DNA from 2 places in the Rothia sp. P7208 genome. Region 1 is predicted to be linked to the other one. Evidence: riboswitches for the same ligand, from Rfam matches in the RefSeq annotation. Region 1 holds a riboswitch; the other holds the start of a gene.
What was found. Region 1 has a riboswitch for S-adenosylmethionine ahead of ACN084_RS06325 (AMP-binding protein). Riboswitches for the same ligand answer to the same signal wherever they lie in the genome.
Positions count from the first base shown of each region.

Region 1 (7,916 bases):
TCTATAGAATAACTCTCGTGGACCCTCTTAACATCTTTGGACTAGCCCATCTACCTACGTGGTTAGCGTTAACACTCTTCATCCTCGATATCACCTTACGTATTATCGCAATCTGTTGGCTACCCTATAACCGCAAACCCGTGGTTGCTCTCGGCTGGCTCATGGCAATATTCCTCGTCCCATATATCGGGTTTGTTGCCTTCTTGCTCTTTGGATCTTCCCGACTACCACGACACCGAAGAATCCGACAACGCACCATCAACGACATGATGAAAGAGATACTCGCATCCAAAAATGCTGATGAAGAATCCCGTTCCGTCCTCGGAGCACATGGAGAACTCCCTGAACCAGCACGAGTAGCAGCGAACCTCAACTACAAGCTCGGAGCGCTCCCCCTCGTCGGTGGCAACACTTTCACACTCATCAAAGATAACCACCAAGCTATCCGACAGATGACAGAAGAAATCAATCGGGCAGAACGATACGTACACTTCGAGTTTTATATTGCCGCCTACGACAACACCACCAAACCGCTATGGGATGCGCTTCTTGCAGCACACCAACGCGGAGTACTGGTCAAAATCATGATCGACCATTGGGGCTCTCGAAAATACCCCAATTGGAAAAAACTCTGCAAACTCCTTGACGACTCCGGAATCAATTGGCAACTCATGTTGCCCCTGAAACCATTCCAAGGTAAATGGCAACGACCAGACCTACGTAACCACCGCAAAATCGTCATTGTCGACGGACGCATCGCATTCTCCGGCTCACAAAACGCTATCGACCGTTCCTACAATCTACCTGCCAACCTCAAAAAAGGACTCGTCTGGCAAGACCTTACGTTCTCATGCACCGGCCCCGTTGTTGAAGAACTTAACGCCGTCTTCATCTCAGACTGGTACTCCGAAACACGAGAACTACCACTGAACGAAATCGAAACAGCTATTCCCCGTGTACACAGCGGAATGTTGGCACAAATTGTTCCATCGGGCCCCGGATTCGAAACGGAAAACAACCTACGCCTCATCAACTACCTCATTTACAATGCAGAACGACGCATCGTCGTCTGCTCCCCCTACTTCGTCCCAGAAGAAACACTCTTACAAGCACTCACCAATGCAGCACTATCAAAAATTGATGTCACCCTCATCGTCTGCGAAAAAGGAGACCAGTTCCTACCCAATATGGCTCAACGCTCCTACTACGAGAAACTTCTCCACGCCGGAGTCAACATCAAACAATATCCCGGGCCAACCGTATTGCACTCAAAATACATGTTTGTAGATGACCATCTCACCTTCATTGGATCATCAAACATGGATCCGCGCTCATTTGCGCTCAACCTCGAAGTATCCACCTTCATCGTCGATACAGGAATGGTTAAAGAGTTAGAAAGCATCTCTGAAGAATACATCTCTCAATGCAAAACCCTCCGATACGACGAATGGGTTGCCCGCCCCAACCGTATCAAGGTCGTAGAAAATATCTGTAGGCTCTGGTCATCGCTCCTTTAAAAGATTAGGGTTCTCTCTGATATACCCCCTACACCAAAGAGAACCCTAACATTGCGAATCATTACCAGAAGAAAAACTCTTATAAACGCTCTGCCTGATTCTGAGCCAAGCTCAAAAACTGACGGGCAGGAGTGTCAGCAGCATTAGGACCACCAGCAAAAGCGCCACGATATGCTGCCGCAGGATGACGCTCATTCACACGTGTATGCCCCACACCAAAAAGATTCTCACGCAATGTATTCCCCTCATACTCTGTGCGATACCGGCCACGCTTTTGAAGCTCAGGAACAACAAACTCCACAAAATCTTCAAAAGAGCCAGGAGATACATGGTAGGCAAGGTTGATACCATCTAAATCTCCCTCGTCAATCCAGCGCTCCAACTCATCGGCAACAGTCTGAGCAGAGCCAACAATTACATCACCCATACCACCGATAGCGCAATGACGAGCAATATCAGCACGAGTCCACTTCGTCGTCTGAGACTGCAAGGTAAAAGGTGTCAAAAAGGATTGAATGGATTCCGTCTTGACATACTCAAGAATCTCGTCCTCATCAAATGCTGAAAGATCAACACCAGACCAACCACCAATAATTCCTTGAGAAGACTCTACATCCACATATTTTAAATAATCCTGATACTTCTGCTGTGCTTTCTCGTCTGTCTCGTCGACTACCACCGAAAGCATGGCAAGAATCTTCACATCATCACGACGCCGACCGGCACGTTCAGCCTCATCGCGGATACGAGAGGTCACGTGTCTGGTCAAATCTGGACGTAACGCAGAAATAAAAATTGCTTCGGCATGTTTCCCCGAAAAAGCCTGACCGCGAGAAGACGCACCAGCCTGAAAAATAACGGGAGTACGTTGAGTAGATGGTTCCGTCAAAGAAATTCCAGGAACTTGAAAATACTTGCCTTGATGCAAGATAGGATGAATTTTCTCAGGATCTGCGAAAATCCCGCGCTGACGGTCACGTAGCACCGCTCCGTCTTCCCAAGAGCCTTCCCACAACTTATAACAGACGTCGAGAAACTCGTCGGCAATTTCGTATCGTTCATCATGCTCAATCTGACCGGCAAGCCCCTGATTCTCTGCCGCAGATTGAAGATAAGAAGTCACCACGTTAAAACCAACACGACCACCCGTTAAATGATCTAACGTCGCATAAGAACGAGCCAAAGTATAAGGCTGGTTATACGTCACGGCAGCTGTCACTCCAAAACCAAGATGTTCCGTGACTGCTGCCATCGCCGAAATCTGTAAGAACGGGTCACCTACCGGTACCTGTGCACCATCACGAAGTACGGGTGCAACAGAATCCTTATATACGTCGTATACGCCCACCACATCAGCGATAAAGACCGCGTCAAAAAGCCCTTTTTCGCACACTTGAGCTAAATCTGTCCAATATTTAATGGTGTTATATTCATCGGCTCGCGAGCGCGGGTGACGCCATAAGCCGAAGCTTTGGTGGCTTGTTGTTGTCATATCAAACGCATTGACAACGATACGTTTTTTAGAAGAAGACGGTGTCGTAGTGGGTTGTTCTGTCGTGGCGGTATGAGTTGCCATAAGTTTTTTCCTTTGCGTTCTTAGAGGAGAGAGCCCTCCTCTATGAGGCGTGGCATGTCGAAAACCATATTTTTCGGTGTTGATATGCCCGACGCATAGGCGCCGTATTTGCCGTTGTGATTATTTTGAGCCGGATCTTCATCTGGGGCACCCCGCTACGGAAAGAGGGTTGCCGTCCAACGAGCCAGAGCTTGACGTTGGAACTCGTGATCGCTGGGTTTAGCTTATAAAAAGTTCTTCTTGGTACCCAAGAGCTTCAGTGTTTATTGCGGTGGGTGACGTTCGCTAAGGAATATGACTCTATGCAACGTCATGTGTTCATCTGCTGGCAATGGAAAGTAACGTCTAGATGAATGTGTACGGAAGGTATTACGGTAGAACTCGTCTAAACCATCCAGAGCGACTGAGAGACCTGGCTCTAAGACGTCGCAGCAACCTCGCTTATGCGGTGGTGCTAACGCCAGAAACGATGGGAGTATCGATGTCGTATTGTTCGTCTTTTTCTTATTCAGACCCTCGAAATCAGGTGCAGAATCCGGCAGATGTTTCGGATCAAGAACGTATTGATTTTTGGGCAAGGCAGGCGCGAGAACGTCTTAGTTGGGGGAAGCTATGGGATGAGGATAAAACGCATGAGTTTATTCCTCCTCGTTTAGTAGACGTTCGTGAAGATGGTGTTCAAGAATTTTCTGTTCCAACGATTAAGTGGTTTGAGGGTGGTCAGCTCAACGTTGCCTATAACTGTGTGGATAGGCATGTAGAGCAAGGTTTTGGCGACAAGGTTGCGCTTTTCTTTGAGGGTGAACCTGGTGATCGTGAAGCTATCACTTATGCTCAGTTGCAACGCCGTGTGGCTCAGGCGGCACATGGTTTAGAGCGTTTGGGTGTGGTTAAGGGTGATCGTGTTGTTGTTTATTTGCCGGTGATTCCTGAAACTATTATTTTTGCTCTTGCCTGTGCGCGTATTGGGGCGATTCATTCTCTTGTTTTTGGTGGTTTTTCGGCGGAGGCTTTGAAGTTTCGGGTAGAGGATACTGGTGCCAAGGTATTAATTACAACTGATGGTCAGAATCGTCGGGGTAAGGTTGTTCCGGTCAAGTCGATAGCGGATGAGGCGTGTTCGTCTGAGAATAATATTGAGCATGTGGTGGTGGTGAACCGTACCTCAGCTACCGAGCAGGAAAGACAGAGTGTTCCGTGGTGTTTGGGGCGAGATGTTTGGTATCACGATTTGATTGAGGGTGTTCCAGATACGCATGATTACCCATTGCATGATGCTGAAGATCCGTTATTTATTATTTATACGTCGGGGACAACGGGCCAACCTAAGGGTCTTGTTCATACTATGGGCGGGTATTTGACGCAGACGGCGTATTCTCATGCGTTACTTTATGATTTGTTGCCTGATGTTGTTGATGCTGATGGTGTGCTTCGTCCTGATGAGTTAGCTACTCGTAATGATTGGCAAAAAGTTGCGGATACTGTTCATTGGTGTACAGCCGATTTGGCGTGGGTGACAGCTCATACTTATGAGATATATGGGCCGTTGGTCAATGGCGTGAGTCAAGTAATTTTTGAAGGTACACCTGATACTCCTACTTTTGAACGGCATTTTGAAGTGATTGAACGCTATGGTGTCACAAACTATTACACGGCGCCAACGTTGATTCGTTCGTTGATGGGGGCTTTCCCGCATGGCCCAGAGTCGGGAAAATATGATTTTTCGTCGGTTCGTCTTTTGGGTTCTGTGGGTGAGTCGATTAATCCACAAGCTTGGTATTGGTTACGTGAGCATATTGGTTCTGGTCGTGCTTCCTTTATTGATACGTGGTGGCAGTCTGAGACGGGTTCAACGATCTGTTCTCCTCGTCCGCATGATCCTCAGTTTGCGCCTGAGGGGACTTTTGAGCAGGGTACTCCAGGTATAGCTGTCAAACCAGGTTGTGCTACTCGTGCTATTCCGGGGGTTTCTGTGCGTGTTGTTGATGAGCATGGTGAGCCGGTTCAGACGGGGGCTCAAGGGTTCATTGTGGTTGATAAAGTGGGCCCGTCGATGGCTCGTACTGTGTGGAAAAATCCTCAGCGTTATCTTGATTCTTATTGGAGACATTATGGGGAGCGTGGCTGGTTTTTGGCTGGAGATGGCGCAAAGCAAGATGAGGACGGGGATATTTATATTCTGGGCAGGATTGATGATGTTATTAATATTTCGGGGCATCGTCTTTCGACAATTGAAATTGAGTCAGCTTTAGTGCGTCATGAGGCTGTGGTTGAGGCTGGTGTTTGTCCTGTTGAGGATGAGTTGACGGGGCATCAAGCAGTAGCTTTTGTGACACTTAGTGATGAGGGTAAGGCGTTGTCTTCTTCTGAGCTACGTGAGGTGTTGGAGTTGCATATTCGTTCTGAGATTGGCCCTATTGCAAAGCCTAAAGATGTGGTGGCGGTTGCTGAGATTCCTAAGACTCGTTCGGGGAAGATTACTCGTCGTTTGTTGTCTCAGTTGTATGAGGGGAAACCTCTAGGAGATACGTCGTCTTTGCAAAATGATGAGGCGTTGCGGGATATCGCTCAGGTTTTGTCTTGCTCATAAGGGCAGGCAAAAATCATGGTTGTTTCAACAGTATCGAGATGTGAGTGTACTAATTCACTAACATCACATGATTATTTGCGTGGTTGGAGTCTTTCATCCTAAGAACCTCTATGAGAGATGCTCTCATAGAAGAATATCCTTACTATCCGCTTTAAAAACGATGTTCGTGAAAGGGCGGCTTACCGTGTGTGGTAAGCCGCCCTTTCGGACAATGCTACCTGTACTGATGGTCTGTACATGCTGTAGCATGTATCGGTATTTATTGAAGTCATTCTATCGATATGAAACGTCAGAAAGAGGCATGCGTATGCAGGTATGGGATCCAAGCGTGCTCTTTAGAGTGGTCGATGTAGCAGCAGTTGTTGCTAATGGTTTGCTCGGTGGCGCAGTTGCTCGCGCATTCCGCTTTGATGTTGTAGGTTTTATTCTCTTAGCGGTGCTCTCTGGTATGGGTGGAGGGCTCATCCGTGATGTTCTTCTTAACACTGGTTTACCCGTTGCATTGACTGATTCTGCGTATTGGGCGGGTGCTCTCATCTCAGCATTGTTAGCGTACTGTATTGATTTGGGGAGTCGTTGGGCTAACCGTGTTTTAGTTGTTGTGGATTTTCTGGGTATGGGTTGTTGGGCCGCTACAGGAACTATTAAATCTTTAGGTATTGGGCTTCATTGGCTTCCGGCTATTGCCCTTGGTGTGGTGACCGCGGTGGGCGGTGGCGTATTGCGAGATATGATGGTCAACCGTGTTCCAGCTATCTTGGGAGGTAATTCTCTCTATGCGACAGTAGCGGTTGTTGGCGCAGCAGAGACTGCTCTATGTACGACACTTTTTTCTTCTCCTAATATTGGGATGGGCATATCAATTATTTCGTGTCTAGTTTTTGGGCTTCTTGCGCGCACGAGGCGTTGGCAGTTGCCGGAGCCTGTTAAGCTTTCTGTTCCTCGACCACGTTTCAGACGTAAAAAACCTGAGACTCATACGATTGCTGGTGAAGGCTGGACGCCGGGGAATCCTCTTACCGAGAATTTAGAAGTTATTCCGATGAGCCAGGTCAAAAGAACATCACACAAGTAATGACATACCTGTTTTTAACGGTGATATATTGCAGAACCCCGCAGCTAGTCTGCGGGGTTCTGCATAGGGTTGAGGCGTTGTGGGTGGTAAGAGGTTTTAACCGTCGATATACCTAAATTTTGTAGGTGACGACGTTACTCAAAGCGAGAGCTCCGCCGTGTGCGGCATCTTGATAACGTCCAAAATGAACGTATGCTCCGCGATATGTCGTATCGGCGATGAGCGTAGAACGCGCCCCCGCAACATCAATAATGATGTTTGATGGTCGGACGATAATTTTGCCACGAATATCCTCACCTGCGACAAAAGGTGTACGAGGGCGCAAGGTTACTAGTGGTGTTAGGTGCGCTGATCCAGCGTCAACACGTAGCAGCTGAACGACATCTCCTGAAACGTATGCACCGTTTTCATCGATGACGGATGCACCGGGGCGAATAGCTACGATGTATCCGCCGCCACGAGAGTTTGTGGTATCGAATTTTGCGGCGATACCAAAGGCTGAATCGTCTTCTCGCCCGAAGGCAAGATAACCGTATTGCCATGTTGTTTGAGGGAGGGCGTCTTTCCACTGCATTGTGAAGTTGATGACGTAACTATCAGCGGTGGATGTGCGGTGAGCTAATGGGCCTAGAAGGATAGAGTCGTCATAGGCTTGTTGATGGACGAGTTCACCGTTTTCCCAGCGGGGTAGGTTCACAACGTCTTGTTGTCCAGCCGGTAGCATGCCGTGTAGCCGTCTGCCTTGTTCTAGGGCAAGGTTGGGGCTTGTTGTTCTTCCGCTGAGCCAGAAGGGGTCTGGCGACATGAATCCGCGAACACCTAGGGATGCAAAATGTTCTTGTACCCAACGACGGTGGGTTTCCCAAACGATAACGGGTTTTCCGAGATTGATAATTTGTGATATTTTTTCGTCGCTCATGGAGCTTTCAGTACGTCCAATGACGGTTTCGAAGAAGGGCACTCCCAGCATGTCGACGTTATCTGATGATGCTAATTGCGCAATGTCTTCGAAGGAATCGTGTGCGTCGAAGTAGCACCAGGTGGTGAAGCCTGCTTCTTTTGCGTACCGAATGAAGCCGTTGTTGCCGTCGAATTCGCCTTTACCGTTGCGGAACATTTTAATGACGACTTGGTCTTGCATACCGCGGGCAGTTAGGA
Region 1 is NZ_JBLXXW010000005.1:93,188-101,103, forward strand. Features, by position in the region: gene cls (cardiolipin synthase) at 18-1,517, shown strand; gene ACN084_RS06320 (LLM class flavin-dependent oxidoreductase) at 1,597-3,093, opposite strand; SAM riboswitch class IV at 3,193-3,305, opposite strand; SAM riboswitch class I at 3,481-3,569, shown strand; gene ACN084_RS06325 (AMP-binding protein) at 3,575-5,683, shown strand; gene ACN084_RS06330 (trimeric intracellular cation channel family protein) at 5,985-6,758, shown strand; gene ACN084_RS06335 (glycerophosphodiester phosphodiesterase) at 6,871-7,916, opposite strand, start outside.

Region 2 (7,916 bases), on a different contig from region 1:
ATATCCAACCGAAAATACTCTTGAACAGTAATGAACGATAACTTCCCTTGTATTCTTGGGATAGTAGCTTATTGGACAGATATAAAGAAAAGAGATCCTCATGGCTGGCGGGCTAGTTGCGCTTCTAGACGACATCGCAGCATTAGTAAAACTTACAGCGGCAAGTACCGACGACGTTGCTGCTGCCGCCTCTAAAGCAAGTGCGCGCGCTATTGGTGTTGTTGTTGATGATACTGCGGTTGTTCCCCAATATTTAAACGGGGTAGAACCTCGTCGTGAGCTACCTATTATTCGTAAAATTGCGGTTGGTTCTCTCCGTAATAAGCTACTTTTTATTCTTCCACTGATTATCTTTTTGAGTTGGTTATGGCCAGCGTCATTAACTCCGTTGTTAATGTTTGGTGGTCTGTACCTCTGCTTTGAAGGTGCTGAGAAGATACTAGAGCTATTTCATCCGCACTCAGCAGAAGAGACAGAAACTCCTGCGCTCATTGCCGGGGAAGAAGCCGAGAAAAACGTTATTTCTGGGGCGATTAGAACAGACTTCATTCTCTCTGCCGAGATTATGGTTATCGCCATGAACACTATTGCTCATGAGGGAACGTGGGCTATTCGTATTATCTCCCTCATCGTGGTGGCGGTGCTGATTACTTTACTTGTTTACGGTGTTGTTGCCGTACTCGTGAAGATGGATGATGTCGGCTTAGCGCTCATGCGCGGTGAATCTTCTATGACACAGAAAATAGGCGCTGCGCTCGTGTCAGGAATGCCTCTTGTGATGAAAGGCATTTCATTACTTGGTACTTTTGCGATGCTTTGGGTGGGCGGGCATATCGTCTTGAGTGGCTTAGCAGATGTCGGTTTTCACGCCCCAGAACACGCGGTTGAATACCTTGTTCGTGCTCTCACCTCGTGGAGTGCCGGTACTCTTCTGAGCGTGCTTGCATGGTGCGCTGAAACATTTTTCGCCATGATTTTTGGTCTGTTATGTGGCGGTATCGTGGTTGTTGCAACGCACTTCTTTTCATCGCTACGAGGTACTCAATAGTTCTCGGATATGTTCTGCTGTCATCTTTTCGCTAAAGAAATCTCCATCATCAACAACAGCGTCGAAGAGTGCAGACTTATTTTTTTGTAATTCCATAACTTTTTCTTCAATGGTTCCCGCAGCAATAAGCCTGTAAACCATCACATGTCTGGTCTGCCCAATACGGTGGATTCTGTCGATGGCTTGTTGCTCTGCTGCAGGGTTCCACCACGGATCCATTAAGAAACAATAATCTGCTGAGGTGAGGTTAAGCCCGAACCCTCCCGCCTTGAGCGAGATGAGAAAGACGGAGCTTTCTCCTTTCTCAAATTGTTCGATAACTTTTGCACGGTCTCTTGTCGAACCGTCAAGATAGCAGAACTCAATATTCTGTTCTTCTAAATCTTGTGCGATGGTTTTAAGGTAGCTGGTGAACTGGGAGAAAATCAGTACACGGTGTCCCTGAGAGAGAACTTCTGGCAGATGCGCCTGAAGGTACTCTAGTTTTGATGAGGTAATGTGCGAGTACTCTTCGTCGACTAGATGAGGTGCTAGCGCCATCATGCGCAGTTTTGTTAACGAACGGAAGACCGTAAAACGGTTTTTGTCCATATCTTTGAGCAGTCCCAGAACTTTTTTGCGTTCTTGTTGTAGGAGCATATCGTATGCTTTACGATGCTCTGGGTTAAGAGCAATGGGCATTCTTTGGTCTGTTTTATCTGGTAGCTCTGTGGCAACAAGTTCTTTCGTTCGCCGGAGGATTAGTGGGCGTATCCGTTGCCGTAACTGTTCGAGTTTTTCGTGGTCTTTGCTTTCAGTGATGGGTTGTACGTAATAGTCTTTGAACTTTCGTGCACTGGGGAATAGACCTGGTGCTACGAGAGAGAAAATGGACCATAACTCCATGAGGTTGTTTTCCATGGGTGTTCCGGTGACGGCAAGTTTGAAACGTGCAGGTATTTTTCGTGCTATTTGGTGTGCTTGAGTCCTCGCATTCTTGATGAATTGCGCTTCATCAAGGATGACCCCGTTCCACGGTGTTTCTTGTGCGTAACTGTTAAAAGCGTTGGAATCTAGTCGTAGCAGAGTGTATGACGTGATAACAACTTGTGCCTGACCGATACGTTCTGTGAGTGTTCGTTGCGATTTTGCAGTGGACGTGGTGATGGCGGCGACTTCAAGTTCTGGTGCGAAGCGTTCTAATTCTTGTACCCAGTTGGGAACAACAGAGGTGGGGGCAATGATGAGGAAGGGAGCAAATGATGGGGTGCTGTTATTGAGCTCTTCGACCCACTGTTCATAGGCTTTGAGCATCATGGAAATAGTTTGTAGTGTTTTACCAAGCCCCATGTCATCACCGAGGACGGCTCCAAGGCGGTGTTTCCACAGGAAGTAGAGCCATTGGTAGCCTTCTTCTTGGTAGGGGCGTAGCTGTGCTTGGAGTGTTGCTGGAGTTGGTACGTTATCGCTACTGTCTTTGTCGCTGAGGAGGCTGTGAATACTTTCTTGCCATCCTTGGCATGATTGTGTGGTGGTGGCAAGCTCTTCGAGTTCTTCCCACATCCCTAATTGGTGTTTGTTGAGGCTAAGTGGTTGGTCTGGTTCTGAGAAGTCTTCTATTTCGGCTAGTAGTTGACGTAGTTTGATAAATTCTGGTCGGTTGAGGGGATAGTAGTTGCCATCACCGAGAAGGATGTGTTTTTCCCCCGCGTTGAGTGCCTCAAAGATTGTAGAGAATGATACGGTCCATTGACCAATGGTGACGATAATTCCAAGGTCAAACCAGTCTTGAGTATCGCTTGGTTCAACTCTCATCTGGATTTCGGGGGTAACGTCCAGTTCTGTGAATTGAGGTTCTTGTCCGTGAGTTTGGATGCGGAGTCCATGAACATCTCGGTATTGGGGCAGTATAGATTCGGTGAGTTGTTGAACATCCCAGTCGTAGAAGTGTTGTTCTGTGAGCTGTAATGCGGGGTAGATATTTTTGAGTTGCGCGAGGATTGTATTTTCGTAGTTTTTATCGCGCTGTTCATAGATGTCTAATAAGGTGCTCTGTACTGGGAAGTATTCGAGGTTGCTTTCATCTCGTGTGTTCTTGAGCGGGTCTTTAGGGTATTCCCATTCCCAGCGGGTGTGGGCGTGGGGTGTTTGTTCGCTGTCGAAGTAGACGTGAAGAATCAGCTCTGGTTGTTGTACTTGGGGTGGTTGTATCGTTGCGTCGTTGGTGCAGAAGCTGATATTGCGTGTGAGATATGGGTAGAACTCTTGATAGAAACTATTGATATCTTGTGAGGGGATTTCGATATGTTCTTCTCGGATAAGGGTTTCTGCTGCGCCGTTGAGTGTTTCTTTCAGGGGAATGAAAATAAGGTCGGCTGCGGCGTATTGGTCGTTGAGACGTGTTGGATTGATGGCGCTAGGTAGGGTTGTTTCCCAATGTTCAGCTTGTGCTGTGGCTTTGTAGTGTTCTTGTGCTTTGTGTCCGAGGGCAATGAATCCGTTGCGGGGCTGGCCTATTGGGTGGCAGTAGTATGCGGGGAAGGCGTTTTCTCCTGCGGTGAGTGTAGGTGTGATGCGTAGACCGTCTTTGTAGCTGTAAAGTTCTGCTTTTAGCGTGGCTTCTTCGGTGTGCGCCGTAGTGATGGGTGTTCCCTCTAGCAGGATGGGCAGTGCTATTTTTTCTGCTTTTTTGAGTACTTTCCATAGTAGGGAAGAGTTAACAGTAGAAAGTGTTACCCAATCGCGGTGGGAAGTGTACGCTGATTGCCAAGGTCTGATGATGGAGTAGAACTCTCGCAACCATCGTTCGTGTTGGGGTCGGAGGGCGTGGCTACTTGTCTTTCCGGTGTGATCTTTTTGGAAGTGTTCCCAGTTGATGCCGTCTTTAATCCATCGGTTGTTTTTACCTTGGACGAGTGGGCGTGCTTGTAGGGTGATACGTGGTGTTTTGTGTTGACCGCTACCGAGTGCGAAGCGGGAGTTGACGTGCATTTTGAGGTCGAGAGCGGCGACGGTATTGCTGTTATTTTCGTAGGGTATCCGGTGATGCTGCGCCAGTGTTTGTGACAGCGTTCTGCGCCATGTCGACATTTTTTGTTGTTCTGCTAGCTCTTGTGCAGTGGTGATTCCGTGTTGTTTGAGCTGTTCTTCGCTGAGTCCGTCTGTGACGCGTTGAGTGGAGCTTTGGGCTTTGCTAACTTTTTCGGCTCTTTCGATGGCGGTGAGCATGATGGCTACGGAGTGTTTGCAGTCGGTGCGTACTGGGCAGGTGCATCGTGCGGAGAAGGCGAGGGATCCTTCAACCTGTTTTGCGGGGAAGACAATTTTGCTGAGGTATGGGTCTGTTGCGTCGCCGTAGGTTGTTCCTGTCAGGATGTGTGCTTGGGCGTCGTAGGAGTATCGGGCGACTTTGCCTTCTTGCATGTATTGTTTTCCGCGGAGGTAGGTGCGGTGTCCTACTTGCTGGATAATTTTTGCTGCGCTGACGGGGATTCTGGGGAAAGCTGATGGTGCATTCACGGTGGTTGTATCCTCTGCTGGCAAGGTGCATATATGTTCTAGGTTACCGGATGAGCTTTCACTAAAGCTGGTGTAGCCTAAATCTCTCAAATATTTTGGGTTGTGCTCTTTGTTTTTTGTGGTGGTTGCGTTATTCTGGATTCAGCTTCAAGAGTTTCAACTGATAAGCTCCGACTTTAGTTGAACGCCAACCCCATGTTCACGGGTGGCTCGGATGACGAAGCGGTTCGTATTCGCGTCATAGTACGCAGGCTGGTACGGACAAGAGCACTTCGAAAGGAAAGCGCATTCAGCGCAGTTGTATCATGCACAACACCGCTCGCCCTCAGCACAATATTCAACCTGTTTCTTCTGCTCAAACTCGTGGCGGTTACGCTGCCGTAAGCATTCAAGATTACACTCGTATTTCCCATGAGCGTTCTGAGTTTCTTAACTTTTTGCTTTCTCCTAATCCGCACGGTATCCCTAACCAGGAATACGGTATCTTACAAGCAGCATGAGTATAAGAGGACTACTTCTAGACTCTGATGTACTAGCAGAGATTCGCAAAGCCACACCACATCCGCAGGTCGTTGCGTTTCTTCGCCGTCGCTCATATATGGTGATGTACATATCAGCACTTAGCCTAGGCGAACTTAAAGGGCTTTACCCCTACCCTGAAACAGAGCGGTGGGTTAACGAACTTCTCGAACGTTTTAGCGGGCAGGTTCTCGACGTTGATACGAACGTATCTTTGGCATGGGCCGGTCGCCAAATTCGTGCTGAAGAACGCCCCTCACCAGAAGGCCCTTATACGCCATTGCCTACCGCCGCACTTGAAGGGCTCATGGCTGCTACCGCTGAAGTGCATCAGCTAGAAATAGTTTCTTCTAAAGCAGATATTTATCGTCGCTGGGGAGTCCCTGCCGTTAATCCGCTGCACGAAAACGCCGCGCGAGGACTATAAACCCTGTGTCTTTTACGTGACCTTAAGACGTAGGCTGTGATGAGCTTAGCGTCTTGACCGGCATACATGGTATGGTTCAGTGGGGTGCACGCGGTGAAGAAAATCCTTGGTTTATGTCTCATTTGGATTAGAAAAGCTGTGTGAACTTCAGAGTTCAATAGAGTTCATGACAAGATAAAAGACGATGAAAACCAGCGTGATGAAACCTCAACAACGTTCGATACCGATGCCCCTCTGGCTACAGGGTGTTGTCGAACTCTTCCGTACTGCCTTCTACTCTTGCTTTGCTGTAGTGCTACTACTGGGTGCCGTATGGTTTACCGGCGGTTTTGAACAGCGTGACCTCTACGCTATGGCAGTTTTAGTTAGCCAAATGTGGCTTCTAATCCACGGGGTTCCTCTTCATCTGAACATCTCTGCCCCGTATGGAGACACCCCCGATATTCAAGGGACGATGAGCTTTATCCCGTTGGGCTTAACGCTGATACCCTTATGGTTATGTTTCCGTTCAGGACGAGTCTTAGCTCAAGCATCTCGTGAGGGACAATTCTGGATACCAACATTAACCGGAGCTATCACTTATAGTGCCTGTGCTGGGGGTTTGAGCCTTTTGACAACAGATACTACTGCGGTAGCGTATCCTGTAGCTTCTGCACTTGTACCGTGTTGGGTCGTTTTATCAGGGCTTATTCTTGGTGGCTGGTACGAGTCTCGTTCTTTGGCGAGAATGATCGGTGTTAACGCTGCCGAATGGGTTGCTCAGTTTAGCCAGTACTCACGTTGGGCGGGTTCTTATGTTTGGACGGTTCTTCGCGCATCAATCGTGGCAGTTCTTGCGTTTATTGGCTGTGGAGGGCTATTACTGAGCTTGTCTTTGCTCTGGCATTGGAGCGATGTCGTAACAATTTATCAATTGCTTGATGCTGGTGCCATCGGCGATACTGCTTTGACCTTTTTACAGCTTGGTGTTATCCCTAACGTAGTTTTTTGGGCGATGTCTTGGAGTGTCGGAGCTGGTTTCTCATTGGGAGAACATACCTCCGTAAACTTCTTTGAACACTCTACTGGTGTGCTCCCCGCTTTCCCTCTTCTGGGTGCCTTACCAACGGTCAATGAACCGTGGAACTATATTGCTATTGCGGTTCCTGTGCTGTGCGGTATTGTTGCTGGCTGGTGGTTCTTCCGTGCCGGTGAAGACCACCTTGATGAGTGGCTTTCTCTGAAAATTCCTTTCCGCTGGATTTCTTTGCCACTATCAACTTTTGCCTTAGCTATCTTTGTTTCTATTCCTGCCGGCATCATTTTGGCGTTATGCGGTTGGGCATCGCGCGGTTCTCTTGGTATGGGACGTTTTACTGATTTAGGGCCAGATGCTTTATTATTTGGTGCTTTATCTGCCGGTTGGATTGCTTGTGGCGTGATGATGGGATCGGTGACGGCTCCTATCTTCCATCGTGGCGCTATTACTGAGCTTGAGCGTTTCTCTGAGCTAAAGAACGACCGTGAAGAGCGCCGTCGTCGTAAACGTCTTGCCCGCGAGCAGAAAAAAGCGCAACGTCGGAACTCTCGTCAGAATTCTGCTATCGCAGAAGTTGAAGAACAGCATGATGAAACCAATAAGCCTTCTTCAGAGGCTGTGCGTCGTCTCTTAGAAGACGCTGATGAACCGTTATCGGATACGACGCTATCTGAGGTGGCTCAAAAAGAGGAGAAAAAAACTGCTGATTTTGAATCTGTCGTAGCCCAAAACTTACGATTGTTTTCTGATCTCGAAGAGGAACACCTCGAGGCTCAGGCAGAGGCTTCGTCAACTGAAGATGACGTATCGAAACAAAAAAATGATACTGCAACCGATAAGGTAACTGGAGATAAGGATTCCTCTGAAGGGAAAACCCTCACTCACTTTAAACATGGGCGAGTCATACGCCGTCCAAAAACTCGACGTCGTTCTTCGTCGAAGTCTGATGACTCTTAACGCTTTTCGGGCACAGAGCTTTTGGCGTTCTGAGGGTGTGACAAAACCTCACTTAAATAATTGAGCTTATGGGATGTATCTAGAGCATCATCAAATGTGCTTGAAGACAATACCTTGAGGTTTTATCTTGAAGTTTATTGTGGGGGTTGTTTGTCCCAGTCTAATCGCTCTACAACCACCACCATGAGTACTGCTACCAGTACCCCTATGACTCCCGGTACGACTGCCCCTATCGGGTCGTTATTTGAGTAAGGACCCTAAAAGATTATCCTCTAAATCAGCTTTACACTGCTCCTGCCGGACAATGGTCAGAGCATGACGGGTACAATCTGCAAACTGGTTTGTTTGGTCCATAAAAATTATTTGTATTGAGGTACTAAACATGAGTACTAGCGCAATCACCATAAAGAATGTGAACGTCACATACATGCCTGAGGACGCACGTGCCC
Region 2 is NZ_JBLXXW010000008.1:74,631-82,546, forward strand. Features, by position in the region: gene ACN084_RS07595 (MFS transporter) at 1-31, shown strand, start outside; gene ACN084_RS07600 (DUF808 domain-containing protein) at 101-1,048, shown strand; gene ACN084_RS07605 (SNF2-related protein) at 1,031-4,546, opposite strand; SAM riboswitch class IV at 4,692-4,820, shown strand; gene ACN084_RS07610 (nuclease PIN) at 4,852-5,046, shown strand; gene ACN084_RS07615 (plasmid stabilization protein) at 5,043-5,492, shown strand; gene ACN084_RS07620 (DUF6350 family protein) at 5,677-7,467, shown strand; gene ACN084_RS07625 (hypothetical protein) at 7,708-7,916, opposite strand, start outside.
Region 2: another riboswitch for S-adenosylmethionine. It lies ahead of ACN084_RS07610 (nuclease PIN); the one in region 1 lies ahead of ACN084_RS06325 (AMP-binding protein).